Regions from separate parts of the Pseudomonas sp. GB2N2 genome, predicted to be linked through region 3. Evidence: predicted binding sites of a transcription regulator. Region 3 holds the regulator's gene; each other region holds the start of a gene.
What was found. The regulator sigma-54, encoded in region 3, starts transcription at its own class of promoters, with help from an activator protein. The targets are predictions, from matches to a motif close to ANTGGCATNNANNTTGCTNT.

Region 1 (4,445 bases), 640 kb from region 3:
ACGTGGCCACCTAGAAAGGGAACAGCGGGCTGAGGAAGAAACGGTCGAACCAGCCTGGCTGACTCGCATCGGCAAACGAACCGGTGCCCGAGTAGGTGATGCGTGCATCGGCGATGCGGGTCGACGAAACGGTGTTGTCGGTGGCGATGTCGTCGGCCCGGACCAGGCCGGCAATCCGCACCAGCTCGTCACCGGTGTTGAGCGTCATCCACTTCTCGCCGCGTACGGCGATGATGCCATTGGGCAATACGTCAGCAACGGTCACGGTGATCGAACCGGTCAGGCTGTTGCCCTGCCCGGCCTTGCTGTCGCCCTTGGTGGCGCGATCGCCGCTGTAGCCGGCGTCCAGACTCAGGTCACCGCTGCCCAGCGGGTTGTTGGTGTTCGGCACCGTCCCGAACAGCGACGACAAGCCAATGCTCGCCTTGCTGGTCTTGCCGACCTGGGAGTTGGCATTCTTGCTGGCCTGGGTCTTCTCGTTCAGGGTGATGGTGATGATGTCACCAACCCGGAACGCCTTGCGGTCGCTGTACAGGTTCTGTTCAAAACCGGCCTGATAGATCGAGCCGTTGTTCGCGGCAGCCGGCAGCGGCGTACGCGGCAACACCGGGGCGTAGTAAGGGTCATTTGGCTTGGGCGTCGGACCGACGCAACCCGTCAGAGCGGTAACCCCACCCATTGCCAGAACAAGCGCCAGAACAGATACAAAGCGATTCATGACCCTACCTCACGGTATTGCAGGCGGCCTCATGGCCGCCTCATAGACTTGATTACAGATTCTGCGTTACGAACGAGAGCATCTGGTCGGCGGTGGAGATCACCTTGGAGTTCATCTCGTAGGCGCGCTGAGTGGTGATCATGTTGACCATCTCCTCAACGGTGCTGACGTTGGACGTTTCCAGGGTGTTCTGCAGCGTGGTGCCGAAACCGTTCAGGCCTGGCGTACCGACTTGTGGTGCACCGCTGGCTGCGGTTTCCAGGAACAGGTTGTTACCCACGGCTTGCAGGCCGGCGGGGTTGATGAAGTCGGCGGTTTGCAGGTTGCCGATCACCTGGGACGCCGGGTTGCCGGTGATGGTGATGGACACGGTGCCGTCGCGACCGACCGTGAAGGTCTGGGCATCGTTCGGAATCACAATGGCCGGTTCCAGGGCAAAGCCGCTGGCGTTCACGACCTGACCGTTGGAGTCGAGGTGGAACGTGCCGTCACGGGTGTAGGACGTGGTGCCGTCCGGTTGCAGGATCTGGAAGAAACCGCGACCGTCGACCGCGAGGTCCAGTGGCTGCTCGGTGGTTTGCAGGCTGCCGGCGTTGAAGTTTTTCTGAGTGCCGACAATGCGCACACCGGTACCCAGTTGCAGACCCGACGGCAATTCGCTGTCCTGGGTCGACTGAGCGCCTGGCTGGCGTTTGATCTGATAGAGCAAGTCCTGGAACTCGGCGCGGTCACGTTTGAAACCCGTGGTCGAGACGTTCGCCAGGTTGTTGGAAATGGTCGTCAGGTTGGTGTCCTGGGCGGACAGACCTGTTTTGGCAACCCATAGAGCCGGAAGCATTCGATTCTCCTCGTGCGCCTGTTTTACGGCGCGACGTTCTGATAATTAGCTGATCTGCAAGACCCGAGCCATGGCCTGGTCATCTTCTTTGGCGGTGTTCATCATCTTGATGTGCAGCTCGAATTGCTTGGCCAGGGCCAGCACCGAGGTCATCTCTTCCACGGCATTGACGTTGCTCGATTCAACGAACCCGGACACCAGTTTGACGGTGCCATCGGCTTGCGCCGGCTGGCCGTCCTTGGTGTGAATGGAACCGTCCAGGCCTTTGGTCATGTTCTTGAAGTCCGGGTTGACCAGCTTGATGCGGTCGACTTCCGCCATCACGCGAGGACCTTCGCCCATCGCACGGATGCTGATGGTGCCGTCCTCGCCGATTTCGACTTGCTGCTCGGGCGGCACGGAGATCGGTCCGCCATTGCCCAGCACCGGCATGCCGTTGCCGGCGCGCAACACGCCGAGGGCGTCAATGTTCAGGCTACCGGTGCGCACGTAGCTTTCGCCGCCGTCCGGGTTCTGCACGGCGATCCAGCCAGGGCCTTGCACCGCGACGTCGAGGTCGCGACCGGTTTCCACCAGCGAGCCAGGGGAGAAGTCAGTAGCCGGACGTTCGGACATGGCAAACGCACGCGCCGGAAAGACGTCGCCGAACACCGGCATCGAACGCGCCTGCTCCAGGTCTTTCTGGAAACCGTTGGTGGAGATGTTCGCCAGGTTGTTCGCGTGAGCCTTCTGCGCCAGTGCATTCTGGCTGGCGCCGGTCATTGCCACATAAAGGTACTTGTCCACACTCTTTCCTCTGCATGCCGGACGTTTGCCGCCCACCGCTGTACTGCTGAGCGATAAGCAATTTGCAGACCAACTTTTTTCTGGCGGCGCCGGGCCCGGCAAACAAAGGACTTGGAGGGTTTACAGGGGAATGGGGAAATGTATCAAAGACGAAAAACCGGCGGTGTTATGCCGCTTTCGGCAAGCCTCGACCTGACAGGCTCACCGCAAACCGTTTTAGCAGCTGCTACAGCGGCCTATGCGTTTCCGGGGTCTTTGCCAATCTCATACTCACGCAACTTGTTGGCAATGGTCGTGTGGGAAACCCCAAGGCGCTTGCCCAGCTGCCGACTGCTCGGATGCTCGGAATACAGGCGCTCCAGCACTGCTTTCTCGAACCGCCCGACAATCGCATCCAGCCCGCCTTCCAGCGAGAAATCGCCAAGCGGCTGACGCACACCGTAGTCCGGCAGGCGAATGTGCTCGGCCTTCACCGTCCCGCCCTCGCACAACGAAACCGCCTGGAACAATACGTTTTCCAGTTGCCGAACGTTGCCCGGCCAGTGGTAGTGACGGAGCCGGTCCACGGCTGCCGGCGCCAGTTTCGGCAGCGGACAACCGATCTGCCGACTGGCCTGATCGAGGAAGTGCTCCACCAGCGGCGTCAATCCGTCGAGGCACTCGCGCAATGGCGGAATGTGCAACGACAGCACGTTCAAGCGGTGATACAAATCCTGGCGAAACTCTCCCCGAGCGCACAACTCCGAAAGATCAACCTGCGTCGCACAGATCACCCGCACGTCCAGATAAACCTCTTCATCACTGCCCACACGACGGAAGCATCCATCCTGCAGGAAGCGCAGCAATTTCACCTGCAGGCGCGGGCTCATTTCTCCTACGCCGTCGAGAAACAGCGTACCGCCCGCCGTCAACTCCAGCAGCCCGAGCTTGCCCTCGGCGCGAGCCCCTTCGAATGCGCCCGGGCCATACCCGAACAGTTCGGTCTCGGCCATCGACTCCGGCAGGCCGGCGCAATTGAGCGCCATCAACGGCGATTGCCCACGCGGGCTCGCCAGGTGGCAGGCCCGTGCCAGCAATTCCTTGCCGGTGCCGGTTTCGCCTTCTATCAATAGCGGCGCGTCCAGCGGAGCCATACGCCGGGCCTCGCGCACCACCGCCGCCATCACTTTCGAACTCTGGAAAATGCTGTCGAAGCCGCGTAACTCCTGCTTGCGCACGTTGTAGATGCGCTCGCCCACCCGGTCCGCACGGTGCAGCGTCAGCACTGCGCCGGCCATGGCTTCGCTGTCGTCATGCTCCGATTGCAGCGGCGCGATGTCGGCGAGGAACACGTCACCCTTGACCTTGACCCGCAACCCGTTGATCCGCGACTTGCTGGCGCGCACCAGTTCCGGCAAATCGAAGTCCTCGGCATACCGCGACAACGCAATCCCCGGCACCTCATCGACGCGCACGCCAAGCAACTGTGCCGCCGCGCGATTGGCCGCGACGATCGAACCGCCCATGTCAATCGACAACACCGGAAACTCCAGCGCGCCGAGCAATGCATTGAGCTCCATATGCCGACGCTCACTGGGCATCAGGCCCACACGCTTGACGCCGAAAACCCCGGCAATCGACTCGAATTTCGGACGCAACGCCTGGAATTGAATGTTGATCAGGTTCGGGCAATGCAAGTAAATCGCGTTGCCGTGCTCACCGCCAACCTCACCGCGAGCAACGTTGATTCCGTACTCCACCAGCAGGTTGAGAATGTCGCGCAGGATGCCGATGCGGTTCTGGCAATGGACTTTGATACGCATAGAAAGGCCCGAAACAGGAGTGATCGAGGCCCCGGGCGAGGATTTTTCTTCGAGGGACCAAGTTAGTCGTCAAGATTACGTGACACTTGTGGGCCATTTCAAACCAGAAATCCCCATGCCTTGCGTTATGACCGCCAATTTGTAACGAAAACTTTACGGAAGTTGCTGAAAATTCCTACGCTGGACGGGGTTCACCTGCTGCAACACCGCACTCTTTCAGTTATTTCTAACTCATAGCAGGACAGAACAAGAACGACATCCCCTAGCAGGAGAGCAGCATGAAGCAGACGCACTACGTGGC
Region 2 (4,445 bases), 680 kb from region 3:
CCGAGGTTATCGAACAGGTCGAAGATCTGGTCCAGAACCCAGTCCGGACGTGCGCCTGGACGGTCGACCTTGTTGATGACCACGATTGGACGCAGGCCGGCTTCGAAAGCCTTCTTGGTCACGAAACGGGTTTGCGGCATAGGGCCGTCTTGAGCGTCAACCAGCAGCAGAACGGAGTCGACCATCGACATTACGCGTTCAACTTCGCCGCCGAAGTCGGCGTGGCCCGGGGTGTCCACGATGTTGATGTGGTAGCCGTTCCAGTTGATGGCGGTGTTCTTCGCCAGAATGGTAATACCGCGTTCTTTCTCCTGGTCGTTGGAGTCCATCACGCGCTCGTCGTTGAGCTCGTTGCGCTCCAGGGTGCCGGATTGACGCAAGAGTTTGTCTACCAGGGTGGTTTTACCATGGTCAACGTGAGCAATGATGGCGATGTTGCGTAGATTTTCGATCACTTGTGTATCTCGATCAGAGGATTCGGTGTGCTGACAAGTCTTGGCAGCGATTAACAGTAGAGTCAGGCCTTGCCGTTACAGCTTGACGGCAGAGTCGGGGGGCCGGTGACGCAGGCCACAGGCAAACAGCCCCGGGCTCTTAGCTCGGTCGATAAACGCGCACATTGGCATGCCCCTCACTGAGCAAATGGTGGGCATGCAGGCGACTCATCACGCCTTTGTCGCAATACAGCAGGTACTGGCGAGTAGGGTCCAGTTCCTTGAAACGAGCGTTCAGTGCATAAAACGGCATCGTCTGTACCTCAATGCCAGCAAGTTCCAGCGGCTCGTCTTCAGCGGCATCCGGGTGACGGATGTCGATGATGATCTGGCTCGCCAGTGCTTCGCTGACTTCTTCGATCTGCAAATCCTGGCCCAATTCGTCGATCACGCGATCGATCGGCACCAGTTTGGCGTTCTCGAGCGCACGCTCAAGGACCGCCATGTCGAATTCTTTCTCTTCATGCTCCACGCGCGGACGCTTGGCGTGGGTCTTGGGGTTCACCGAGATGACCCCACAGTACTCCGGCATGTGCTTGGCGAAGTCGGCAGTGCCGATTTCGTTGGCCAGATCGATGATGTCCTGCTTGTGACTGGCAATCAGCGGACGCAAGACCAGCTTGTCGGTCACGCAGTCGATCACAGACAGGTTCGGCAACGTCTGGCTCGACACCTGGGAAATCGCTTCACCGGTGACCAGCGCTTCGATCTCCAGCCGATCGGCAATACGGGAAGCAGCGCGCAACATCATACGCTTCAAAACTACGCCCATATGACTGTTATCGACTTTCCCGAGAATTTCTCCCAGTACTTCCTCGAAAGGCACACTGACAAATAACACGCGTTGGGAGCTGCCGTACTTCTTCCAGATGAAGTGCGCAACCTCCATGACCCCCAATTCATGGGCCCGTCCGCCCAGATTGAAGAAGCAGAAGTGGCTCATCAGGCCACGGCGCATGATCTGGTACGCGGCAACGGTGGAGTCGAAGCCGCCGGACATCAGCACGAGCGTCTGTTCCAGGGCACCCAGCGGATAACCGCCGATGCTGTTGTGCTGGTTGTGGATCACGAACAACCGTTTGTCGCGAATTTCGAGTCGAACTTCGATTTCCGGCTCTTTCAAGGAAATGCCGGCGGCGCCGCACTGACGACGCAGTTGGCTGCCGACGTATTTCTCAACGTCCATCGAGGTGAATTCATGCTTGCCGGCGCGTTTGCAGCGCACCGAAAAAATCTTCCCTGCCAGCGCATCGCCAAAGTGCAGCTTGCACCTGGCAACAATATCGTCGAAGTCACCCAGAGGGTATTCGTCGACCTGCAGGAAATGCGCGATGCCCGGCATGCAGCTCAGGCGCTCGGTCATGTCCTTCAATACTTTGGGCTCGCTGACGCGGGTTTCAAGCTCGAGATTGTCCCACACACCGTTCACCACCACCGCCGGGTCCAGATCACGGAGCACGGTGCGGATGTTTTTGGCCAACTGGCGGATGAAACGCATCCGTACCGGGCGGCTCTTGATGGTGATCTCGGGGAAGACTTTTACGATTAGTTTCATGAAAACAGCGCGCGCTGGGCCAGCCGAAAAAGGGGGGCGCGGATTATAGCGGAAATTGCTCAAGGTTTAACCAGTTAATGTGCAGAAGGTTTTTAACGCACCAAAACAGGTCGTTTGCGAAATTTTGCGCCACATTGCAGGGCAGGTTTTTCTTCCTTAATGCGCATTCCACCCTCATAAGCGTGATTTTGGCGCAGAAAATCCATGCTGGGGCACTGGCATGCAATTTGCTCCCTTGTGAGGCAGGTTGCCTTGGCAGAGTATTCGCGCCGGCATCACCCACATTCCAAGGGCCATCCACTACCCAAGCCCGAAGCCACCCGGAGGACACTATGTCGAAGTCGGTTCAACTCATCAAAGATCATGACGTCAAGTGGATTGATCTGCGCTTCACGGACACCAAAGGCACTCAGCACCACGTGACCATGCCGGCTCGCGACGCACTGGATGATGCTTTCTTTGAAGAAGGCAAAATGTTCGACGGTTCCTCCATCGAAGGCTGGAAAGGCATCGAAGCGTCCGACATGATCCTGCTGCCAGACGACAGCACCGCCGTTCTCGACCCGTTCACCGAAGACCCAACGCTGATCATTGTGTGCGACGTCATCGAGCCGTCGACCATGCAAGGCTACGACCGCGACCCACGTGCGATCGCCAAGCGTGCCGAGGAATACCTGAAGTCGACCGGTATCGGTGACACCGTATTCGTAGGCCCGGAACCTGAGTTCTTCATCTTCGATCAAGTGAAGTTCAAGTCCGACATTTCCGGCTCGATGTTCAAAATCTTCTCCGAGCAAGGTTCCTGGATGTCCGACCAGGACGTCGAAGGCGGCAACCATGGCCACCGTCCAGGTATCAAAGGCGGCTACTTCCCGGTTCCACCGTTTGACCACGACCACGAAATCCGTACCTCCATGTGCAACGCCATGGAAGAAATGGGCCTGGTCATCGAAGTTCACCACCACGAAGTGGCGACTGCCGGTCAGAACGAAATCGGCGTCAAATTCAACACCCTGGTAGCCAAGGCTGACGAAGTTCAGACCCTGAAATACTGCGTACACAACGTTGCTGTTGCTTACGGCCGCACCGCGACCTTCATGCCTAAGCCTCTGTACGGCGACAACGGTTCGGGTATGCACGTCCACCTGTCCATCGCCAAAGATGGCAAGAACACCTTCGCTGGTGAAGGTTATGCCGGCCTGTCCGACACCGCCCTGTTCTTCATCGGCGGCATCATCAAGCACGGTAAGGCACTGAACGGCTTCACCAACCCGTCGACCAACTCCTACAAGCGTCTGGTCCCAGGTTTCGAAGCTCCGGTCATGCTGGCCTACTCGGCTCGCAACCGTTCCGCCTCGATCCGTATTCCTTACGTGTCCAGCCCTCGCGCTCGCCGTATCGAAGCACGCTTCCCGGATCCGGCAGCCAACCCGTACCTGGCCTTCGCTGCCTTGGTAATGGCTGGCCTGGACGGCATCCAGAACAAGACCCACCCTGGCGATGCAGCTGACAAAAACCTGTATGACCTGCCGCCTGAAGAGGCGAAAGAGATTCCACAAGTTTGCGGCAGCCTGAAAGAAGCTTTGGAAGAGCTGGACAAAGGTCGTGCGTTCCTGACCAAAGGCGGCGTGTTCTCCGACGACTTCATCGACGCTTACATCGCTCTGAAAAGCGAAGAAGAAATCAAGGTCCGCACCTTCGTACACCCACTGGAATACGAGCTGTACTACAGCTGCTGATCCGGTAGCGCCTGCACAAGCGGCGTGACAAAAAGAGGCCTCCTTCGGGAGGCTTTTTTTATGCGCGCATTTCAGCGGGCGCCAACGGCCCCGTGTGGGAGCGGGCTTGCTCGCACACATGGGATTTTTTTCGCCAAGGATATCCCGGTAATCCATGCCCAAATGTTTACCGCTTGGGTCAATCCCCAGCCCTGACCTATGCTGCAACCCAACGCTTTCGCTTCTGGTCTATTTTATGGGTCGTGGTTTTCTGTTCATTCTGCTGCTGATCGCCCTGCCCGCCGCCGCGCAGATCTACAAATACACCGACGCCGCCGGCAACACCGCCTACAGCAATCAGCCACCCGATGGCGTGAAGGCGCAGCCGGTCGAGTTGCCGCCGCTCAATAGCGTCGAGCGTCAGGCGCCTCCGACTCCACCGGCCGAAGCCTCCAGCCGTGACCAACCGCGCAGCGCCTACGAGGTACTGGAGCTGACCAACTTGCCCACCACCGAAGCGCTGCGCGCCAACAACGGCACCTTTACTGTCAACGTGTTGATCAAGCCGCGCCTGCAAGGTGCGCATCTGTTCAGGCTGTTGCTGGACGACCAGCCGTACGGCCAAGCGAGCAATGTTCCGATCCTGCAACTGGTCAACGTTGATCGCGGCACCCACAG
Region 3 (4,445 bases):
GCCGCGGTCGGCTACTGGAACATCAGTCCGGAACGCTTCCTCGACCAGCCAGCGGCAAAGGTCGACGAAACCGCGATCGACTATTACGCCACCAACGCTCACAGCGTGCAGTACCTGCCGGATGGCGGCCTGCAATACGAGATGACGTCGGACAAGGTTGAACACTTGAAGGCGACTGAAGTGACGCTGTTGACCAATCCGGACCTCAATCTGTTCCGGGGCACCGAGTTCCCCTGGCACGTCCAGAGCGAAAAAGGCGAAGTCAATCCGGACGGGACCCAGGTCGAATTGATCGACTCGGTGCGCATCACCCGTTTCGACGAGAAAGACCGCAAGACCCTGATTACTTCCACCCGCATGACCGTGTTCCCGCAACAGCAATATGCGCAGACCGAGCAACCCGTTAGAATCGACGGCGCTGGCGGTGTATCGACTGGCAAGGGAATGAAAGCGTATTTGAAAGAAAGCAGGATACACCTGCTATCGAACGTAAGAGGACAGTATGAGGCTCGTTAAAACTCTCCCTATTTTGCTCGGTCTGGGCGCAGCACTGGGAAGCGTGAGCGCCTGGGCTCTGCCGAACGATCAACAGCAGCCCATCCGCATTCAGGCCGACGACGCCCAACTGGACGACAAGAACGGCATTGCCACCTATAAAGGTGACGTGATCATCACCCAAGGCTCGATGAAGGTCACCGGCAATACTGTCACCATGACTCGCACCCCTGCGGGCGACATCGACGTCGTGACTTCGGTGGGCAACCTTGCCTACTTCGAGCAGTTGCAGACGGCGGGCGACACCAAGCCGGTTCAGGGCTGGGGCGTCACCATTCAGTATCACGCCTCGCAAGACCGCGTCGTGCTGATCGATCGCGCCAAGGTCGTCGACAAGGACGGTAACGTCACCCAAGGCGAGAAAATCGTCTACGACACCAACAAAAAGCTCGCCACCGCCGGTCGCGCCACAGGCACCAAAGTCACCGAGTCGCGCCCGCGCATCGACATGGTGATTCAGCCCAAGCCGAAAGCCGGCGAGCAGAAGGCCCCGTAATGGCAACTCTGAAAGCTCAGCATCTGGCCAAGAGCTACAAGAGCCGCCAGGTCGTGCGTGACGTGAGCCTGTCGATCGACAGTGGTCAGATCGTCGGCTTGCTCGGCCCGAACGGTGCCGGCAAAACCACCTGCTTCTACATGATCGTCGGCCTGGTTCAGGCCGATCAGGGCCGCGTTCTGATCGATGACCTGGACGTCAGCCACCAGCCGATGCACGGCCGTGCAAAAGCCGGTATCGGCTACCTGCCGCAAGAAGCGTCGATCTTTCGCAAGCTCTCGGTCGCCGACAACATCATGGCCATCCTCGAGACGCGCAAGGAACTGGACAAGGCCGGTCGTCGCAAGGAGCTGGAAAGCCTGCTGCAGGAATTCCACATCAGCCACATTCGCGACAACCTCGGCATGAGCCTGTCCGGTGGTGAACGCCGCCGCGTGGAAATCGCCCGCGCACTGGCGACCAACCCGAAATTCATCCTCCTCGACGAACCTTTCGCCGGTGTGGACCCGATTTCGGTCGGCGACATCAAACAGATCATCTACCACCTCAAGGCCAAGGGCATTGGTGTGCTGATCACGGACCACAACGTCCGTGAAACACTGGATATCTGCGAAACCGCTTACATCGTCAACGACGGCCAACTGATCGCTGAAGGTGACTCTGCCACCATCCTGGCCAACGACTTGGTGAAGGAAGTGTATCTGGGCCACGAGTTCCGCCTGTAAGCGCCAGTTGGCTGGCTGTCGCCGAGCGTTTGTCTCGATAAAAAATCAATAGTTTTTTATTGTTACAGCGCTCTAGGCAAACGTTAGGGTTTCAGGCATATAATTTGCTTATGTTTGGCGCTCCGGCGCCCTGTAGTGGATGGCGCATGTGCGCCGGGAATAAGGTGTTAAGCCCCTGCCATGAAACCATCGCTAGTCTTGAGAATGGGCCAGCAGCTGACGATGACACCGCAGCTGCAACAGGCCATCCGCCTGCTCCAATTGTCGACCCTGGATCTGCAACAGGAAATCCAGGAGGCCCTGGAGTCCAATCCGATGCTCGAACGCCAGGAAGAAGGCGACGACTTCGATAACGCCGACCCCTTGGCCGACAAAGCCGAACAGCCACCCAACGCCGACGTTTCAGAACCCTCCTACCAGGAAACCGCCCCGACGGTGGATAACCTCGAGGAAGGCGACTGGAACGAGCGCATTCCCAACGAACTGCCCGTCGACACTGCATGGGAAGATGTCTACCAGACTAGCGCCAGCAGTCTGCCGAGCAACGATGACGACGAGTGGGATTTCACCACCCGCACATCGGCCGGCGAAAGCCTGCAAAGCCACCTGCTGTGGCAGCTGAACCTTGCGCCGATGTCCGACACCGATCGCCTGATCGCCGTGACCCTGATCGATTGCATCAACAATCAGGGTTACCTGGACGAATCACTCGAGGAAATCCTCGAAGCCTTCGACCCGGAACTCGATATCGAACTGGATGAGATCGAAGCCGTCCTGCATCGCATCCAGCAATTCGAACCGGCCGGCATCGGTGCCCGCAACCTGAGCGAATGCTTGCTGCTGCAATTGCGTCAGCTGTCCGCCAAGACACCATGGCTGGCCGAGGCCAAGCGCCTCGTCAGCGACTACATTGACCTGCTCGGCAGCCGCGACTACAGCCAGTTGATGCGCCGCATGAAGCTCAAGGAAGATGAACTGCGCCAGGTCATTGAACTGGTGCAGAGTCTTAACCCGCGCCCGGGCTCGCAGATCGAGTCCAGCGAGGCCGAATACGTGGTGCCCGACGTGATCGTGCGCAAGGATAACGAGCGCTGGCTGGTCGAACTGAATCAGGAGTCGGTGCCACGGTTGCGGGTCAACGCCCAATACGCCGGTTTCGTGCGCCGCGCCGACACCAGTGCCGACAACACCTTCATGCGCAATCAGCTGCAGGAAGCCCGCTGGTTCATCAAGAGCCTGCAAAGCCGCAATGAAACCCTGATGAAGGTAGCCACCCAGATCGTCGAGCATCAGCGCGGTTTTCTGGAGTATGGCGACGAAGCGATGAAACCATTGGTGCTGCATGACATCGCCGAAGCGGTAGGCATGCATGAGTCGACGATTTCCCGGGTCACCACGCAAAAATTCATGCATACCCCTCGGGGAATATATGAGCTGAAATACTTTTTCTCCAGCCACGTGAGTACCTCCGAAGGCGGTGAATGCTCGTCCACGGCCATCCGCGCGATCATCAAAAAACTGGTTGCCGCGGAAAATCAGAAAAAGCCGTTGAGTGACAGCAAGATCGCTGGTTTACTGGAGGCACAAGGCATTCAGGTGGCTCGCCGCACCGTCGCCAAGTACCGCGAGTCCCTCGGGATCGCGCCTTCGAGCGAACGCAAGCGGTTGATGTAGAGCCACGCCACAGCGTTCCAGTGGTAGATCATCTGATCTACCGCTTTATGCACTGGCAACGAAGGAGAAGCTGTATGCAAGTCAACATCAGTGGACACCAACTGGAAGTGACCGAACCTCTTCGCACCTACATCGGCGAAAAACTCGAACGATTAGAGAGGCATTTCGACAAGATCACCAACGTGCAAGTCACGATGACGGTCGAAAAGCTCAAGCAGAAAATCGAAGCCACGCTGCATATTCCCGGTAATGAAGTGGTCGCCAACGCGGAACATACCGATATGTACGCGGCGATCGACGCATTGACCGACAAGCTGGATAAACAACTCAAAAAGCATAAGGAAAAGACCCAGAGCCTACTCCAGGGCGCGACCGGTCGTTAACACTCCCTACCCATGATCCGACTTGAAAGCATCCTGACCCCCGGCCGTTCCCTCGTGAACGTGCCGGGCGGCAGCAAAAAGAAAGCCCTCGAACAAATTGCCAATCTGATCGCCCGCGAAGTGCCGGGTCTGGAGATGCAAGATGTCTTCGAGGCTCTGATTGCCCGCGAAAAACTCGGCTCGACGGGGTTTGGTAACGGCATCGCTATTCCTCACTGTCGTCTCAAAGGTTGCACCTCGCCCATCAGTGCCTTGATGCACCTGGACGCCCCCATCGATTTCGACGCCATCGACGGCGCCCCGGTTGACCTGCTGTTTGTTTTGCTGGTCCCGGAAGCGGCTACCGATGCGCACCTTGAATTGCTCCGGCAGATCGCCAGCATGCTTGATCGCAAGGAAGTCCGTGATCGCCTGCGCAGCGCCTCGAGCAATGAAGCCTTGTATCAGGTTGTCCTGGACGAGCAAAACGGGCACTAATCATGCGCTTGATCATCGTCAGTGGCCGTTCCGGCTCAGGTAAAAGTACTGCGCTCGATGTGCTCGAGGACAGTGGCTATTACTGCATCGACAACCTGCCTGCCGGGTTGCTGCCGGAACTGGCCGAACGAGCGC
Region 4 (4,445 bases), 2.5 Mb from region 3:
TAAAGATCAAAGCAATCCATTCGTGATCATCACGGAGTACAACACCAAGACCCAGGGTTTCCTGGTGCGCTCGGTGGAACGCATCGTCAACATGAACTGGGAGGAGATTCATCCACCTCCCAAGGGCACCGGGCGCGATCATTACCTGACTGCTGTGACTCGGGTCGACAATCAGTTAGTCGAAATCATCGACGTCGAGAAAGTGCTGGCGGAAGTGGCGCCCACCCCGGAAGCGATTTCCGTGGGTGTGGTCGACGTCGAGACCCAGCACAAGGCGCTGTCGCTGAAAGTGCTGACGGTCGATGACTCGTCGGTGGCGCGCAAGCAGGTCACGCGTTGCCTGCAGACGGTGGGTGTCGAAGTCGTGGCGTTGAACGACGGCAAGCAGGCGCTGGATTACTTGCGCAAGCTGGTCGACGAGGGCAAGAAGCCGGAAGAAGAGTTCCTGATGATGATCTCCGACATCGAGATGCCGGAGATGGACGGGTACACCCTGACGGCCGAAATCCGCAACGACCCGCGCATGCAAAAGCTGCATATCATCCTGCATACTTCGTTGTCGGGGGTGTTCAATCAGGCGATGGTCAAGAAAGTCGGTGCCGATGACTTCCTGGCCAAATTCCGCCCTGACGACCTGGCATCCCGGGTGGTTGACCGGATCAAAGCAGCAGACATCAGCTAGGGGCCTTCTGCCCCTGGCGGTTAACACGATTTAAGAGGCGGTATCTTTGTCTACGGGTAATTTGGATTTCGAACAGTTCCGGGTCTTCCTGGAAAAAGCCTGTGGCATTTTGCTCGGTGAAAACAAGCAGTACCTGGTCTCGAGCCGTCTCAACAAACTGATGGAGCAGCAAGGCATCAAGTCGCTGGGCGAGTTGGTCCAGCGCATCCAGACCCAGCCGCGCAGTGGTTTGCGCGAGATGGTGGTGGATGCCATGACGACCAACGAAACCCTGTGGTTTCGCGACACCTATCCGTTCGAAGTGTTGAAAAACAAGGTGCTGCCCGAAGCGATCAAGGCCGCTCCCGGCCAGCGTCTGCGGATCTGGTCGGCGGCGTGCTCGTCGGGGCAGGAACCGTATTCGCTGTCGATGTCGATCGACGAGTTCGAGCGGGTCAACCTGGGCCAGTTGAAGATGGGCGTGCAGATTGTTGCCACTGACTTGTCCGGCACCATGCTGACCAACTGCAAGACCGGCGAGTACGACAGCCTGGCCCTCGGTCGGGGCTTGTCGCCGGAGCGCCTGCAGCGTTATTTCGATCCGAAAGGGGCAGGGCGCTGGGCGATCAAGGCACCGATCAAGAGCCGGGTGGAGTTTCGCTCGTTCAACTTGCTGGACAGCTACGCGAGCCTGGGCAAGTTCGACATCGTGTTCTGCCGCAACGTATTGATCTACTTTTCCGCCGAGGTGAAGAAGGACATTCTGCTGCGAATTCACAGCACGCTGAAGCCGGGCGGTTATCTGTTCCTGGGTGCGTCGGAAGCGTTGAACGGTTTGCCGGATCATTACCAGATGGTTCAGTGCAGTCCTGGGATTATTTATCAGGCGAAGTGATGTTTTGGCAGCACATTGAAAAATGGGAGTCCTTTGGGGCTCCTTTTTTTTTGCCTGATGAACATCCGGTTATCACCTCGCTCCTGCGGGGGGGGGGGGGCGATGTAGCTCGTGAAAAGCGGCAGAAAAGCGGCAGCCAGCGGAAACCCGTTGCCGCTTTTCTGGCATGGCCGCATCACCCCCGCCCGCAAAGCCCCGGTTTCCGGGCGTTGTCGAATTGGCACGCCGCTTGCTAAGTCACAGATACGAAAAATCAGGTCACCCGAAGGTTTCCCGACATGAGCATCAGCTTCGATAAAGCGCTCGGTATCCACGAACAAGCCCTGGGCTTCCGCGCCCAGCGTGCCGAAGTACTGGCCAACAACATCGCCAACGCCGACACCCCGAACTACAAGGCTCGGGATCTGGACTTCTCGAAAGTGCTCGCCGAGCAAAGCGAGAAAACCAAGAACGGCACCTTCGCCTTGAACATGACCAACAGCCGTCATATCGAAGCCGAAGGCCTGGGCAATGGCGACGAGTCGCTGATGTATCGCACGCCGATGCAACCGTCGATCGACCAAAACACGGTGGACGCCCAACTGGAGCAGTCGAACTACGCGGAAAACGCGGTCAACTTCCAGGCCAGCTTCACCCTGCTCAACAGTAAATTCAAAGGGCTGATATCCGCCCTGCGTGGAGAGTAAGTCATGTCCCTGTCCAGCGTTTTCAACATTGCCGGTACCGGCATGAGTGCTCAGACCACTCGCCTGAACACCGTGGCTTCGAACATCGCCAACGCCGAAACCGTTTCGTCGAGCATCGACAAGACATACCGCGCTCGTCACCCGGTGTTCGCCACCATGTTCCAGGGCGGTCAGAGCGGCGGCAGCGATTCGCTGTTCCAGAACCAGGACGCCGCGGGCCAGGGCGTGCAGGTGCTGGGCGTGGTCGAAGACCAGAGCAATCTGGAAGCTCGCTACGAACCGAACCATCCGGCGGCCGACGCCAAGGGCTACGTCTACTACCCGAACGTCAACGTGGTGGAAGAAATGGCCGACATGATTTCCGCGAGCCGTTCGTTCCAGACCAACGCCGAAATGATGAACACCGCCAAAACCATGATGCAGAAGGTCCTGACCCTCGGTCAGTGATAAGGGGCGACTCAGATGAGTGTTACCGATACCACCAGCAGCCTTAGCCTCAAAGACATCCTGGCCAACTCTTCGGTCAAGACCAACACCAGTGCCGATGGCCTGGCGTCCGCGACGAACAGCGCCACCGGTAAAAAAGCCTTGGGCAAAGATGCGTTCCTGCAATTGCTGGTAACGCAACTGAAAAACCAGAACCCACTGGAGCCGCAGGACAACGGCGCGTTCGTTGCCCAGTTGGCGCAGTTCAGCAGCCTTGAAGGCATCACCACGCTCAACGATACCGTGAGCGGGATCGCCGGCAACTACAACTCGTCGCAAGCGTTGCAGGCTTCATCGCTGGTCGGGCGTTCGGTCATTGCGCCGGGTGACAAGGCCGTGGTCGATACCACCAAGAGCTTCAACGGCACCATCGCCGTACCGGCGTCGGCAGACCCGGTCACGCTGAAAATTACCGACGCCGACGGCAAGCTCATCCGCACCATCGACCTGGGCACGCAGAAAGTCGGCAACACCAGTTTCATCTGGGACGGCAAGGACGATGCGGGCACAGTAGCCGCGGCGGGTACGTACAACTTTACCGCCAGCGCGACTTACGACGGCAAGGCCACCTCGCTGGTGACCAACCTGCCGGCGACTGTCAGCAGCGTGACCATCAGCCAGACCGGCGGTGAGTTGATGCTCAATCTGGCCGGGCTGGGCAGCATTGCCCTGTCCAAAGTACAAACCATTGGTATATAGAGCCGACTAACACGGCACAAAGGAGTGGAATATGTCTTTCAATATCGGCCTTAGCGGTCTCTATGCAGCCAATAAACAACTGGACGTGACGGGCAACAACATCGCCAACGTCGCGACCACCGGTTTCAAATCGTCCCGTGCAGAATTCGAAGACGTGTACTCGGCCACCAAGCTGGGTACCGGCACCAAAGTCGTCGGTAACGGCGTGCGTCTGGCCAACGTCTCCCAGCAGTTCACCCAGGGCGACATCAACAACACCGGCAACGTGTTGGACATGGGCATCAACGGTTCCGGTTTCTTCGTCCTGAACGACAGCGGCTCGCTGTCCTACACCCGTGCCGGTACGTTCAAGGTTGACAAGGAAGGTTACGTCACCAACACCGACGGCACTGCGCGCCTGCAGGGCTACGGCGTGGATGCCAATGGCAAGATCGTCAATGGCGTTCTGACTGACCTGCGCATCGATACTTCGAACCTGTCGCCGAAAACCACGACCAGCGTGTCGTCGACGATCAACCTGAACTCCACGGCTGACATCATCGACCAGGTTGCCCTGCCGTTCGACCCGAGCAAGACCGCTACTTTTACCAAGCAGTTCAGTACCCCGATTTTCGACACTCAGGGTAACCAGCACACCATGGATCAATTCATGGTCAAGACTGCGGCGAACACCTGGAAAACCTACACCCTGATCGATGGTCGCAACCCGAACGGCAGCGATCCGGCCCTCGCGGCTTCTCCGCCGGTTGCTTCGACCATGGCGTTCGACACTTCCGGCAAACTGGTTTCGGTGACTACGCCGCCGGCGGTCGTCAGCCCCGACCTGAAAGTCACTGGCTGGATTCCCGGCAAAGTGACCAACGGCGTCTGGGCAGCCAACGGCGCTGCTGCCGATCCGGCTGGCGTGACGATCTCGATGTCCAACACCACCCAGTTCAACGCCGATACCGCCCGTTCGATTCCGGCACAGAACGGCTACGCCACTGGCGAGATCACCAACCTGACCATCGATGGCAAT

Region 1: ACYZT4_RS13525 (flagellar basal body rod protein FlgF) is a predicted target of sigma-54. The motif match lies at 2,397-2,416, and genes of this name have one in related genera.
Region 2: glnA (type I glutamate--ammonia ligase) is a predicted target of sigma-54. The motif match lies at 2,264-2,283, and genes of this name have one in related genera.
Region 4: flgB (flagellar basal body rod protein FlgB) is a predicted target of sigma-54. The motif match lies at 1,773-1,792, and genes of this name have one in related genera.

The regions. Positions count from the first base shown of each region.
Region 1 is NZ_CM142701.1:2,918,106-2,922,550, forward strand. Features, by position in the region: gene flgH (flagellar basal body L-ring protein FlgH) at 11-718, opposite strand; gene flgG (flagellar basal-body rod protein FlgG) at 771-1,556, opposite strand; gene ACYZT4_RS13525 (flagellar basal body rod protein FlgF) at 1,602-2,342, opposite strand; gene ACYZT4_RS13530 (sigma-54-dependent transcriptional regulator) at 2,579-4,144, opposite strand; gene phhA (phenylalanine 4-monooxygenase) at 4,423-4,445, shown strand, end outside.
Region 2 is NZ_CM142701.1:4,234,643-4,239,087, forward strand. Features, by position in the region: gene typA (translational GTPase TypA) at 1-455, opposite strand, end outside; gene thiI (tRNA uracil 4-sulfurtransferase ThiI) at 595-2,049, opposite strand; gene glnA (type I glutamate--ammonia ligase) at 2,382-3,788, shown strand; gene ACYZT4_RS19485 (DUF4124 domain-containing protein) at 4,024-4,445, shown strand, end outside.
Region 3 is NZ_CM142701.1:3,557,141-3,561,585, forward strand. Features, by position in the region: gene lptC (LPS export ABC transporter periplasmic protein LptC) at 1-516, shown strand, start outside; gene lptA (lipopolysaccharide transport periplasmic protein LptA) at 503-1,051, shown strand; gene lptB (LPS export ABC transporter ATP-binding protein) at 1,051-1,776, shown strand; gene ACYZT4_RS16550 (RNA polymerase factor sigma-54) at 1,957-3,450, shown strand; gene hpf (ribosome hibernation-promoting factor, HPF/YfiA family) at 3,525-3,833, shown strand; gene ptsN (PTS IIA-like nitrogen regulatory protein PtsN) at 3,846-4,310, shown strand; gene rapZ (RNase adapter RapZ) at 4,313-4,445, shown strand, end outside.
Region 4 is NZ_CM142701.1:156,876-161,320, forward strand. Features, by position in the region: gene ACYZT4_RS00765 (chemotaxis protein CheV) at 1-682, shown strand, start outside; gene cheR (protein-glutamate O-methyltransferase CheR) at 729-1,556, shown strand; gene flgB (flagellar basal body rod protein FlgB) at 1,835-2,242, shown strand; gene flgC (flagellar basal body rod protein FlgC) at 2,246-2,689, shown strand; gene flgD (flagellar hook assembly protein FlgD) at 2,705-3,427, shown strand; gene flgE (flagellar hook protein FlgE) at 3,459-4,445, shown strand, end outside.